DNA from 2 places in the Limosilactobacillus sp. genome. Region 1 is predicted to be linked to the other one. Evidence: a T-box and tRNA genes for the amino acid it is inferred to sense, from the RefSeq annotation. Region 1 holds a T-box; the other holds one or more tRNA genes.
The links. The T-box of region 1 lies ahead of leuS (leucine--tRNA ligase). A T-box ahead of a tRNA ligase gene usually reads a tRNA of that ligase, here a tRNA-Leu.
Positions count from the first base shown of each region.

Region 2: it encodes a tRNA-Leu, which carries the amino acid that the T-box ahead of leuS (leucine--tRNA ligase) is inferred to sense. The anticodon was not compared.

Region 1 covers NZ_JAKVPE010000001.1:770,639-777,847, forward strand. The annotation lists gene leuS (leucine--tRNA ligase) at 1-1,944, opposite strand, end outside; T-box leader at 2,019-2,227, opposite strand; gene metK (methionine adenosyltransferase) at 2,277-3,464, opposite strand; SMK box riboswitch at 3,462-3,573, opposite strand; gene LKE23_RS03765 (DNA-3-methyladenine glycosylase I) at 3,622-4,158, opposite strand; gene LKE23_RS03770 (MFS transporter) at 4,218-5,654, opposite strand; gene LKE23_RS03775 (Fur family transcriptional regulator) at 5,776-6,231, shown strand; gene LKE23_RS03780 (amino acid permease) at 6,290-7,209, opposite strand, start outside.
Region 2 covers NZ_JAKVPE010000001.1:1,947,310-1,954,518, forward strand. The annotation lists gene nadE (ammonia-dependent NAD(+) synthetase) at 1-181, shown strand, start outside; gene LKE23_RS09175 (Tex family protein) at 206-2,383, shown strand; gene LKE23_RS09180 (SprT family protein) at 2,376-2,828, shown strand; tRNA gene LKE23_RS09185 (tRNA-Leu) at 2,887-2,972, shown strand; gene LKE23_RS09190 (glycoside hydrolase family 2 TIM barrel-domain containing protein) at 3,126-5,075, shown strand; gene LKE23_RS09195 (beta-galactosidase small subunit) at 5,059-6,021, shown strand; gene LKE23_RS09200 (IS30 family transposase) at 6,111-7,209, opposite strand, start outside.

The DNA.
Region 1 (7,209 bases):
GGAAACCCGATCCCGCAGGTGGTTGTTGTCATCCATCAGCAGGCGCCAAACCCGTTGGATCCACTTGTAGGAACCGTGGAGACCTTCCTCATCCCACGGCACGGATTCAGTCAGTGGTCCCATGAACATTTCATAGAGCCGCAGGGTGTCGGCACCGTACTTGTTGACGATGTCGTCCGGATTGACCACGTTGCCCTTGGACTTGGACATCTTTTCGTGGTTGGCACCCAGAATCATCCCCTGGTTGACCAGCTTCATGAATGGTTCCTTGGTTGGGACAAGCCCCAGGTCGTAGAGCACCTTGTGCCAGAAGCGGGCGTAGAGCAGGTGCAGGACGGCGTGTTCGGCCCCACCAACGTAGAGGTCAACTGGTGACCAGTAGTCAAGGGCCTTCTTGGAGGCAAACTCCTTGTCATTGTGTGGGTCGGTATAACGCAGCCAGTACCAGGATGAGCCAGCCCACTGTGGCATCGTGTTGGTTTCCCGCAGGCCGTGCCGACCGTTCTTGTCGTAAACGTTGACCCAGTCCTTGACGTTAGCCAGTGGGCTTTCGCCGGTCCCGGATGGTTCAATGTTGTCGGTGTCCGGCAGCTTCAGCGGCAGTTCATCCTCCGGAACCAGGGAAGTCGTCCCGTCGTCCCAGTGGATTACCGGGATTGGTTCACCCCAGTAACGCTGCCGACTGAAGATCCAGTCCCGCAGACGGTAGTTGACCTTCTTGTGGCCGGCATCGTGTTCTTCCAGCCAGTCAATCATCTTGGCCTTGGCATCCTTTACGTTGAGGCCATTCAGGAAGCCGGAGTTGATGTGCTTGCCGTCGCCTTCAAAGGCCCCTTCGGACAGGTCGGCCCCTTCAATGATCGGCTTGATCGGCAGGTCGAACTTCTTGGCAAAGTCGTAGTCCCGCTGGTCACCGGATGGCACGGCCATGACGGCACCAGTCCCGTAGGAAGCCAGGACATAGTCGGAGATCCAGATCGGCAGCTTTTCGCCGTTAACCGGGTTGATCACGTAGGAACCGGTGAATACCCCGGTCTTGTCCTTGTTCAGGTCCGTCCGCTCCAGGTCAGAGCGCCGGGATGCTTCTTCCTGGTAGGCCTTGACAGCAGCCGCGTGCTCCGGCGTGGTCAGTTGGTCAACCAGGTCGTTTTCCGGTGCCAGAACGACGTAGGAGGCACCGAAGAGGGTGTCTGCCCGGGTCGTGAAGACTTCAATCTTGGTGTCTTCACTGCCGGCAACTGGGAAGAAGACCGCAGCCCCTTCCGAGCGGCCGATCCAGTTCCGCTGCATTTCCTTGACGCTTTCCGGCCAGTCAACCAAGTCTAGGTCGTCAATCAGCCGGTCGGCGTAGGCGGTAATCTTCAAGACCCACTGCTTCATTGGCTTCCGGTAAACCGGGTAGCCGCCCCGCTTGGTCTTACCGTCTTCAACCTCTTCGTTGGCCACGACGGTTCCACCCATGAAGTCGGGTGCCCAGTTAACCATGATTTCACTCTCGTAGGCCAGGCCCTTCTTGTAAAGCTGTTCAAAGATCCACTGGGTCCACTTGTAGTACTTTGGATCGGTGGTGTTGACTTCCCGGTCCCAATCGTAGGAAAAGCCCAGTGATTGGATCTGGTCACGGAAGTGGTTAATGTTTTGGTTGGTAAAGCCCTTTGGATTATGACCAGTCTTCAAAGCGTATTGCTCGGCCGGCAGACCAAAGGCGTCCCAACCCATCGGGTGCAGGACGTTGTAACCCTGCATTCGCTTCATCCGGGACATCACATCGGTTGCCGTGTAGCCCTCGGGGTGCCCAACGTGCAGTCCCTGACCGGATGGGTACGGGAACATGTCTAAGGCATAGTACTTCTTTTGGTCGGGCTTGATTTCCGCCTTAAAGGTCTTGTTCTTCTTCCAGAACTTTTGCCACTTGTTTTCAATCGCAGTATGATCGTAAGCCATTCTGTGCGCTCCTTTGTATAAAATCTAAGGTCCATTCATTGATCGTAATAAAAAAGTCCCGTAGGAATCCCTTCCTACGAGACGAAATCTAATCCGCGGTACCACCCGTTTTCCATGGTTACCCATGGCCCTTGGCTCCTTAACGCGGAAAACGTCACCGCCTACTGGCTTCAGCGGCAATCTGCTAGATGAGTTCACTATCGGCCGGCCTCCTGCTCACAGCACCGCAGGATCTCTGGGTGACCGTGCCGACAGCTACTAGTTCTATCACGATCAAATATTTACCAAGTATTCTAGCAACCATCGCCCCCAATTGCAAGGGGCCGGGCGCTTTATCCTAAAATCTTCTTCAGTTCGTCAACCTTGTCCAGGTGTTCCCACGGCAGGTCGATGTCGGTACGGCCGAAGTGACCGTAAGCGGCGGTCTGCTTGTAGATTGGCCGCTTCAGGTCCAGCATCTTGATGATCCCGGCCGGACGCAGGTCAAAGACCTTCCGGACGGCAGCGATCATTTCAGCTTCGGACCGGGTCCCGGTGCCGAAGTCATCAATCGAAATGGAAACCGGTTCGGCCACCCCAATAGCGTAGGCCACCTGGATTTCCAGCTTCTTGGCGTAGCCCGCCGCTACCAGGTTCTTGGCAATGTAACGGGCGGCGTAGGAAGCGGACCGATCCACCTTGGTAGCGTCCTTTCCGGAGAAGGCCCCACCACCATGGTGAGCGGCCCCACCATAGGTATCAACGATGATCTTCCGTCCGGTCAAACCAGCATCCCCCTGGGGACCACCGATTACGAAGCGGCCGGTTGGGTTGATGAAGTACTTGGTCTGATCGTCCAGGTACTTGGCCGGAATAACGGCCTTGATGACCTGTTCCTTGACATCCTTTTTAATCTGGTCCAGCGTGACGTCAGGATCGTGCTGAGTACTCAAAACGATCGTGTCCACCCGCAGTGGCTTATCGTTTTCATCGTATTCAACGGTGACCTCCGCCTTAGCATCTGGGCGCAGGTACGGGATCACGTGGTCCTTACGCAGCTGGGCAATCTTGTGCATCAGTTTGTGGCTGAGCATCAGTGTCAATGGCATGTACTCAGGGGTCTCGTCGGTTGCGTAGCCGAACATGAGCCCCTGGTCACCAGCACCAATCTGGTCGAGCGGATCTGCGTCCCCTTCCCGGGTTTCCAGGGAGTCGTCAACCCCCTGGGCAATATCTGGCGACTGTTCGTCGATCGCCGTGATGACGGCACAGTTGTCGGCATCGAAGCCGTACTTGCCGTCGGTGTAGCCGATCTTGCGAATGGTGTCGCGGACAACCTTTTGGATGTTGACGTAGGCCTTCGTTGAGACCTCACCGAAGACCAGAACCAGGCCAGTCGTGACGGAGGTTTCTACCGCCACCCGGGAATCTGGATCCTTTTCCAGCATTGCGTCCAGGATTGCGTCACTAATTTGATCGGCAATCTTGTCAGGGTGTCCCTCGGAGACTGATTCTGATGTAAAAAGATGTTTTTCTGCCATTTGATTTAATTCCCCCATATTCTAGTCGAAACTTTTCAACAGTTTTGTAGTTGCGGTTACAAGGCATCTTCACGGCAAGCGTGAATCCTATCGGGAATTTGCTTCATAACTTGACCAATCTTAGCATAAGACCGGTCCAATAATCAATGCTTAGCTTTCAGAGCCGGGCGTTGACCAGGCCGACCGCGGTCATAAACGAGTAGACGGTCGTGGGTCCAACAAACTTGAAGCCGTCTTTTTTCATTTGCTTCGCCATCCGCTTTGACAGGTCGGTTTGGGCCGGCAGCGGTTCGCCCGGTGTTAGAATCAGCCGCTGGGGCTGGCCGTCAACGAACTGCCAAACGTAATTGTCAAAATCCTGTCCCGCTTCTTGCAGGTGCTTGATGACCCGGGCGTTGTTGATGACGGCCGCAATCTTGCGCTGGTTTCGGATAATGGACTCATCTTCCCGAAGGCGCTGGGCATCGGCTGCGGTAAATTGGGCAACCTGGTCAATTTGAAAGTCGGCAAAGGCCTTTTCAAAGGCCGGGCGGCGAAGCCAGATTGTCCTCCAGCTCAGTCCCGCCTGAAAGAGTTCCAGGCTCAGCATTTCAAAGAGGAAGCGGTCGTCGTGAACCGGCAGCCCCCAGTAGTGATCGTAGTAGTCCTGCATTGCCAGGGAGCTTTGGGCCCAGGCTGGTCGTTTTTCTGCCATGATATTCATCCTTTCCTTTCATAAAAAGCATCCTCTACTTAATTAATACGGGAAAAATGCTATTTTGTATCTTCTTTTTGGACATTTTTGAGCATCAAGGCCAGAATCAGGCCGATCACTTCCACGACGACCAGCAGGTCAAAGACCAGGTGGTAACCGTGCAGAGCGGCTGCCAGGTGCGTACTGCCGCGGCGCAGCGCATTGGCGGTCCCCGTCGTCAGAATGATGGTGGAAACTGCTACCCCGGCCGAACCCAGCACCTGCCGGACGGTGGTGATCACGGCCGTCCCGTGGGGAACCAGGTCGTTTGGCAGGGCGTTGGCACCGAGGGTCACCGCCGGCATCATTACGAAGGCGTTGCCGCCCTCAATGACCATCGCGCAAAGGATCATGATTAATAGGCTCCGCCGGTCGAGCAGGCACAGCCCGGCGACCCAGCCAGTGATGATCATCACCATGCCGACAATCATCGTGGGCTTAAAGCCAATCCTGTCGGCCAGGCTCCCGGTCAGCGGGTTTAAGAGGCTGAGCAGGACCGCTCCGGGGACCAGCGCCATGCCGGAGACGAAGGGGCTGACGCCCAGGACACCCTGGTAGAACAGTGGGAAGATGATTGTTGTTACGATCAGGGCGATGTAGGAGATCGAGGTCAAAAGGATTGCCAAATCGTAGTTGAAGGTCTTGAGCACCCGCAGTTCCAGCAGCGGTTGGTCAAGATGCAGCTGGCGGTAGCAGAAGGCCGCCACCGCGAGGACGCTGACCAGCAGGAGCAGGCCGCTGAGCGTCCAGTTAACGTTTTGCTTGCCAGCCTGGTTAACCACGTACATGATCCCGATCAGGCCAACCGACAGAATCACCGACAACCAGTCGAGGCTGCTGGTGTGCCGGACCATGACGTCACGGATCAGGCCGCTACCCGCCATGAAAATGATCACGGTGATGACGACCATGAAGAGGATGAAGAGACCCTTCCAGGTGAAAAACTTCAAAACGATTCCGGAGACGATCGGTCCACAGGCCAGGGCTGAGCCCATCACCAGCCCGGCAACGCCCATGACCGTTCCCCGCTTTTTCTTCGGCGTGATCTCAAGCAAAACCGACTGGTAGGACGGGAAAAGGACACCGACCGCAAAGGCCTCCAGCGCCCGGCCAATCATCATGAACCAAAAGCCGCTCACGCCCCAGCTGGCCGGCGTCAAAATGATCATCAGCGAACCCAGGTCAAAAAGGCCCAGCGCCCCCATGAACATCGTCTTAAAACTCAGGTTATTCAGCATCCAGGGACTGATCGGCATGCTGACGCACATCACCAGCATGAAGCCGGTCGTCAGCCACTGCACCGTCGAAGCCGAAATGCCAAAGGCTCGCATCAAGGTCGGGTAGGCCGTCGACAATGACGATTGACTGATCGACATCGTAAAGGTCCCCACTAACAACGTGAAAATAAACCAAAACCGACTGTAGGAACGGCCATTTTGGTCAATGCTTGTTTCCATCTTCTCATCCCTCTTTAGAATTATTATTGTTTAACCGGGGACCATTATATATTTTACCTTCGTGATTGTAAATGATATAATACTAGTAGATTACAACTATTATAAGAAAGGAGACTTGTTCATAGCAGAAGCGGAGTTTGACCGGGCACTCGCTACCCTCCGGTCCAATAAGGTGCGGCTAACACCGCAGCGAAAGGAAATCCTGGAATACCTGATCAGCCACCATACCCACCCGAGCGTGGAGATGATTTACGACGACCTCAAAGGCAACGTCAAAAACATCAGTATGGCGACGGTTTACAACACCCTGAAGCTGCTCGTCGACTACAACCTGGTCATCGAGTTGAAGAACGGTGACGGCAGTACTCACTACGACTACTTTGGTCATCCCCACTATCACGTTGTCTGCGACAATTGTGGCAAGATCAGCGACGTCTTCGATGAGCATTTTTCCACCATCACCAAGGAGCTGCAATCCATGACCCGTGACAAGACCGGTTATCTGGTGACCGGGAGCACAATCGAGGTCCACGGCCTCTGCCCGGATTGCCAGCGCAAGTTACACTTAAATCGCTAAAAAAACGTAACAAATCAAAATCATCGCAAGCCATAGTGGGATTGCGATGATTTTTGATTTATTCAGTTTCTCGTTGACTCAGCGAGGCCACGCCAAGGATGGCGAACCAAACCAGGGTCAGAATCAATGCCTCCAGGGTTTGGCGCTCCATGCAAAGGACCACCAGAACGAAGGCCAAAAATGCTAGGACCAGGTAGTCGGTCAGCGGTGCCCCCGGCATCTTAAACTGACGCTTTTCGGGGCACTGCTTGATGTAGCGCAGGTGGGCGGCGATGATGGCGGCCCAGATGAAGAGGAAGCTGGTCGTGGCAATGCTGGAAACAAAGGTGAAGACCCCGCTCGGCATCACCATGTTTAAGATGGCGGCCAGGCCGATCACCAGACAGGAAATCACGACCGCTCGTGCCGGAACCGCCCGCTTGGAGAGCTGGCTGATCTTTTGGATGGCTGGTCGGTGAGCATCGGCCGTCAATTCCGCCAGCATCCGCCCGGTCGTGTAGATCGAACTGTTGCAGGCCGAGGCCGCCGCGGTGATAACCACGAAGTTCACGATGCTGGCCGCGCCCCGCAGCCCGGCATCGCGAAAGACGAGGACAAAGGGGCTGTTGTTCGGCGACAGCTGGTTCCAAGGATAGATGCACATGATGACGGCCAACGCACCCAGGTAGAAGAGCAGGATCAGCACCGCAATGTGGTTGATCGCTTTGGGGATGACCTGGCGGGGATTTTCGGCCTCCGCCGCGGTCACGCCGACCATCTCAATGCCGACAAAGGCGAAGACGACCATCTGAAAGGACAAAACAAAACCGTGCAGGCCGGTTGGGAAGAAGCCCCCGTAGCGGATCAGGTTGGCTGGCGAGGCGACATAGCCTCCCTTGGACTTGAACTGGATCAGCATCATGAAGATCCCGACCGCCACCAGGATAATGATTGCCAAGATCTTAATCAGGGCGAACCAAAAGTTGATCTCGCCGAAAA
Region 2 (7,209 bases), 1.2 Mb from region 1:
AGACGATAAGCCAATGCGGCCTGATGAGGCGGCACTGGGGGTTCGCTACGAGGAGATTGACGACTACCTCGAGGGCCGGCCGGTTACCGACGCGGCCGCCGAAAAGATTGAGGGCTGGTACCAGCGGACGCAGCACAAGCGTCACCAGCCGATCACCCCACTTGATACCTGGTGGAAATAGTAAATCAAAGTTAAGGAAGTATATATGGATAAACAGACACTGCAACTTGTAAGCCAAAATTTACCAAATTTACGCCAAACACAGATTGATGCCGCCCTAAAGCTGATGGACGAGGGGAACACGATCCCGTTCATCGCCCGGTACCGCAAGGAAGCGACGGGGACCTTGGACGAGGTTCAGCTCCAAGACATTCGGGACGAGTATCGCCACGTGACCAACCTGCTAGAACGCCAGGAGACGGTCATCAACAAGATCGCCGAGCAGGGGAAGCTGACCCCGGGCTTGGAAAAGAAAATCCGGGGCGCCAGTGAGCTCCAGGAGGTCGAGGATCTCTACCTGCCGTACAAGCAGAAGCGGCAGACCAAGGCCCAAAAGGCGCGGGCAGCCGGCCTGGCACCACTGGCCAGCTGGCTCTTAACCTACCCGGACGGCGACCTGCAAAAGGAAGCAACCAAGTACGTCAACGCCGAGGTGGCGGACGCCCAGGCGGCCCTAGAAGGTGCCCACGAAATCCTGGCGGAGGCCATTAGCGAAATGGCGACCGTCCGCGGGTGGCTGCGCAGCTTTGTGTCCAACCACGGTCAGTTGCAAACCAAGGTCAAGCGCGGTGGCGAAGACAAGGACGAGCTTGGCACCTACAAGCAGTATTACGACTTTGCTGCACCGGTTAAGGATCTCAACTCGTACCAGGTGCTGGCAATCAACCGGGGTGAGAAGGAGAAGGTCCTAAACGTCAAGGTCACAACCGATGATGACGCGGTCCTCAACTACCTGCATTTCCGCCTGATCCGGACGAATAAGCAGAACGCGGCGACGACCTTTATTGAAGAGGCCTACCAGGACGCCCTCAAGCGGTTCCTGGGGCCCAGCATCGAACGGGAGATCCGGCGCCAGCTGACCGATCAGGCTGATGCCCAGGCCATCAAGGTCTTCGGTGACAACCTTTACCACCTCCTGATGCAGGCGCCGATCAAGGGCAAGATCGTGATGGGCTTTGATTCAGCCTACCGGACCGGGTGCAAGCTGGCAATCTTGGACCAGAATGGTAAATTCCTGACTAAGGCGGTTATTTATCCACACAAGCCGGCTCCCGAAAAACAGCGGGCCGCCGCTGAAGGTGAATTCCTTCAATTGATTGAGGACTACCACGTGGAGATGATTGCGATCGGGAACGGGACGGCCAGCCGGGAGTCAGAAAAATTCGTGGCGGCAGCCCTCAAAAAGCTGAAGCGACCGGTTTACTACGTGATCGTCAACGAGGCCGGGGCATCCGTGTACTCGGCCAGTGAAACGGCCCGGGAGGAATTCCCCGACCTGCACGTAGAACAGCGCACTGCCATCAGCATCGGCCGCCGACTTCAGGATCCACTGGCCGAGCTGGTGAAGATCGACCCGCAAGCAATTGGTGTCGGCCAGTACCAGCACGACCTGCCGACTAAGGAACTATCTGCCGAGCTGGACGCGGTGGTTGAGCGGGCGGTTAACCGGGTTGGGGTTGACCTCAACACGGCGAGCTACCAGCTGCTGACCCAGATTTCGGGCCTAAACAAGACCACGGCGAAGAACATTGTTCACTATCGGGACGAGCACGGCCGCTATACCAACCGGACCCAGCTGAAGAAGGTTCCCCGCTTGGGCCCCAAAGCCTACCAGCAGGCGGTCGGCTTTTTGCGGATTACCGGTGGTGAGAACCCACTGGACAACACCGACGTCCACCCGGAGAGTTACCAAATCGCCACCAAGATGATGGAAGACACCGGGATTTCGGTTGATCAGCTGGGCTCGGCGGCCGCCAACGAGCAGCTGGCCAAGCTGAAGCCGGCGGACTACACCACCGACCAAGCTGGTGAGGCAACGGTGAGTGACATCATTGGCTCACTGGAGAAGCCGGGCCGCGACCTTCGTGACAGCATGCCAATGCCGCTGCTGTGCCACGACGTCATGACGATTGAGGACCTAAAGCCGGGGATGAAGCTCCAGGGAACGGTTCGCAACGTGGTCGACTTCGGGGCCTTTGTCGACATTGGCGTCAAGCACGACGGACTGGTGCACATTTCTAAGATGAGTAAGAAGTTCATCAAGGATCCCCGCAGTGCCGTGTCCGTGGGCGACATCGTGGACGTCTGGATCGATGACGTGGATCTGAACCGGCAGCGGATCCAATTGACGATGATCGCACCAAAGAAGGTTGAAAATGACTAATCAGGAATTACAAACCCTGACGGAAAAATGGTCGCTGGAGTACTTCCGGCGGCCTTTTCGTCACCAAATTTTCTTTAACCGCCGTTTAAAGACCACCGGCGGGCGCTACCATCTGGCCGACCATCACATCGACATCAATCCGCTGATGCTGACGGAATTTGACCAGGAAAACCTCAAGCGAGTGGTCCTGCACGAGCTCTGTCACTATCACCTGCACCTGACCGGACAGGACTACCACCACCGTAGTCCGGCCTTCAAACACCTGCTGGCAGCGGTGGGCGGATCGCGGTACGCGCCACCGACCAGCAAGGTTCAACACCGACGGCAGGCCAAGTGGCTTTACCGCTGCCAGGGTTGCGGGGTAGTGATTGCCCGCCAGCGGCGCTTTAATACCGCCCGTTACGTCTGCCGACGGTGCGGTGGCCGGTTTCGATTAATAAATTAAAAAAAGTTGTTGCCAAGGTTAGGCGCGTTTGCTATAATAGTTCTTGTTGATGAGATATGCGGCCGTGGCGGAACTGGCAGACGCGTAAGATTAAGGATCTTATGGTCGATTATGACCGTGGAGGTTCAAGTCCTCTCGGCCGCACTACTCAAAAGCCGGAACGATTTTCGTTCCGGCTTTTTCTTTTTAAAATTTTCTACTGCTAAAAATTAAGTAAATTTTACTTGTAATCCTATCATTCTATTTATGAAAGCGCTATACTTAAAGGTGAACTTGTTGAATGAGGAGGATTTATTAATGGATGCAGATATTAAATGGTTAGATGACCCGGAGACTTTCCGGGTTAACCAACTACCCGCCCACAGTGACCATCATTACTATGGCAACTATGCGGAGTGGTCAGCAGACGACAGCCGTTTTGAACAGTCCCTGGATGGCCAGTGGCAATTCAAGTTTGCCAATTCACCATTGGAACGGCTGAAGGGCTTCTACGAGACCGATCTCGATACCACCGATTTCGACGAGATTGAGGTGCCGAGTGAAATTGAATTGAGCGATTACGCCCAGAACAATTACATCAACACACTGATCCCGTGGGAAGGCAAGATCTACCGGCGGCCAGCCTACGCCCTGAGCGCCGATGACGCCCAGGCCGGCTCCTTTAGCGAGGGTGCCGACAACACGGTGGGCATGTACCGGAAGACCTTTGACCTGGATCCGGCCCTGCGTGGCAAACAGATCCGCGTTCGTTTTGAAGGGGTTGAACGGGCAATGTTCCTGTGGCTTAACGGTCACTTTGTTGGCTACGCCGAAGACAGTTTCACCCCATCCGAATTCGACCTGACTCCGTACATTGAGGACACGGGCAACGTGATGGCCGTTGAGGTCTTCAAGCACAGTACAGCTTCCTGGATTGAGGATCAGGACATGTTCCGCTTCTCCGGGATCTTCCGGAGTGTTAGCCTCTTAGCCCAACCGGTAACCCACGTTGAGGACATGACGATCCGGCCGGTCCTCGATGACAACTACCAGGATGGTAAGTTCAGCCTGCACCTGAGCCTGACGGGTGAGGAGAGCGGCACCGTTCGCGTCCTGGTCAAGGATGCCGATGGCCAAGACCTGCTCGACCAGTCCCTACCGGTGAAGGAGACCGTTGACTTGGCGGACGTGGCCTTTAAGAACGTGCACCTTTGGGACAACCATGATCCATACCTGTACCAGCTCCTCGTTGAGATTCATGACGACGCCGGCCAGCTGGTCGAACTGGTACCATACCGCTTCGGCTTCCGCAAGATCGAAATCAGCCCGGACCACGTTGTTCTGCTGAACGGCAAGCGGCTGATTATCAACGGGGTCAACCGGCACGAATGGGATGACCACCGCGGCCGCAGCGTCACGCTGGCCGACATGAAGGCCGACATCAAGACCTTCCAGGAAAACAACATCAACGGTGTGCGGACCTGCCACTACCCGGACCAGATTCCGTGGTACTACCTCTGTGACCAAAACGGGATTTACATGATGGCCGAGAACAACCTCGAATCCCACGCCACCTGGCAGAAGATGGGGGCCATCGAACCGTCCTACAACGTACCGGGTTCCGTTCCGCAATGGAAGGAAGTCGTCGTTGACCGGGCCCGCAGCAACTACGAGACCTTCAAGAACCACACGGCCATCCTCTTCTGGTCGCTGGGGAATGAGTCCTTTGCTGGTGACAACATGGTCGCCATGCAGAAGCTCTACAAGTCCCACCACGACGGCCGGCTCGTCCACTACGAGGGCGTTTGCCACACCCACGACTACAGCAAGCAGATCCCGAGCCTGGATCCAAAGGGCTACCTGCCAGCCGGCGGGACCAAGGACTACCGGGACGAGATTTCCGACGTTGAGAGCTGGATGTACCTGCCACCGAAGCAGGTCGAGGAATACCTGCAAAACAACCCGGACAAGCCGTTCATGGAGTGCGAATACATGCACGACATGGGGAACTCCGACGGGGGCATGGGCTCCTACATCAAGCTGCTTGATAAGTATCCACAATACTTCGGCGGCTTTATCTGGGACTTTATCGACCAGGCCCTGGTTGTCCACGACCCAATCAGCGGTCGCGATGTAATGCGCTACGGTGGCGATTTCGATGATCGGCACTCAGACTATGAATTCTCTGGCGACGGCCTGATGTTTGCGGACCGGACACCAAAACCAGCAATGCAGGAGGTACGGTACTACTATGGCTTACACAAATAAACTACACGTCATTTACGGTGACGGCACGCTCGGCGTTGCGGGCGAAGGCTTCCAATACATCTTTAGCTACGAAAAGGGCGGCCTGGAGTCGCTGAAGTTAAACGGCAAGGAATGGCTCTACCGGGTACCGACGCCAACCTTCTGGCGGGCCACTACCGATAACGACCGGGGCAGCGGCTTCAACATCAAGTCGGCCCAGTGGCTGTCTGCCGATGTCTTCCAGAAGTGCGTCGGCATTGACCTGACCGTCGACGACCATCACTTTGGCCAGCCACCGTTGGCTCCTGAAACGAACCAGTTCTCGAACAACGAGTACGCCGACAAAATGACGATCGCCTACACCTTTGAGACCCTGACCGTGCCGGCTACCCAGGTCACGGTTAGCTACACGGTTACGGCGGACGGCAAGATCAAGCTCAGCGTTCACTACGCCGGGCACGCCGACCTGCCGGAGCTGCCGGTGATGGGAATGCGCTTCGTCATGCCGACGGCGGCCACTGGCTTCACCTACGAAGGACTTTCCGGCGAGACCTACCCGGACCGGATGGCGGGGGCTGTTCATGGGACCTATACCGTCAAGGGCCTGCCGGTTGCCAAGTACCTGGTTCCACAGGAAAATGGGATGCACATGGCAACGGACTGGCTGACGATCACACGGGCAACGACCCAAAACAACGCGGATCCAGACCAGGCACCGTTCTCCCTGAAGGTGGCCAAGGCGGATCAGCCGTTCAACTTCAGCTGCCTGCCGTACACGGCCGAGGAACTGGAGTCGGCGACCCACCTCGAGGAATTGCCGTTAGAACGGCGGACCGTCCTGGTAGTGGCCGGGGCCGTCCGGGGCGTCGGCGGCATCGACAGCTGGGGTGCCGACGTTGAGGAACAGTATCACATTCCGGCGGACAAGGACATCGACTTCTCATTTGTCCTGGAACCGGCTGAATAAGCTCATAATAAAAACGACCTGCAAAAAATTGCGGGTCGTTTTTTATATTTTAAAAACCCTAAATTTCAAGAATAAGTTAGCCACTGGACTCAAATAAATAATACTGACCAATTGATTATTGGTTGATGGAGCTGTGATATCTCTTGGTAGAAGGCCTTACGATAGATATCCATTGACGAATGTCCATTAAACATAGCTCGTGGATAGTGATTCATCCAATCATTAGTCGCTATGATCTGAGCACTACTATAGTTATTTATAGCTTCACCTTTGGTAATCTCCTTGCGGAGAAACCGGTTATTGATCTCATTGGATCCACGTTCCCAAGGGGAATACGGATCAGCATAGAAAACATGATCGTGAACTTGTGTTAACTCACTAAATTCTGAACCGTTGTCAGAGGTTATTGTCTTAAAAATGCGATAGTAAGCATCTGTGCCCATTTTCTGGCGCAAATTTATAAAGAACTGATTTACTGCATGCGCAGTTTTACCAGCAATTTTACTCGTGATATTAACTCGTGAAAGGCGATCAGTCATTACTAGTACAACACTGTCATTACCGTTTTTCTGTCCCTGAACTGTATCCAGTTCCCAATGGCCAATTTCGGACCGTTGGTCCGCAGTTTGAGGTCGTTGAGCAATATTAGGCCCTAAGCACCTTTTAGCTTGCGGATGAGTTTGATGATGCTTACGTTTAGGTTTTTCAAAGAGGTCTAAATTGGACGTACGAAGCACACCCTCATTAATCCATTGATATAAAGTTACAACCGACTTTGGGATCAGGGTGCCATCATTCATTAAATCTCGAGCCTTATAAATAACCGCTTGTGGGGAGTAATGGTGGTCGTCAAACTCACCAAGCATTAGCTGATCAGCTAATCGTAAAAATTGCTTTGAAGAATAATATAAGCGACGACGACCAGAATGGCGGTGATGTTCAAGATATGTGGCCTGACCAGCTTCATAACTATAGATGTAGTAAGAATATTCGTAAATCTTACCATTAGATTTTTGACGACGAAGTTGGCGGACCGTACCACGGTTGAGCTCGTTATTAATTGTTTGATGATTAACTCCTAATTGGCGACCAATTGCGCGATTGGAAAGTCCTTGCGACTTTAAAGTCGCAATCATCACACGTTCTTCTTTAGTAAGATGAGCATTCTTTTTATGAGTAGTCAATAAA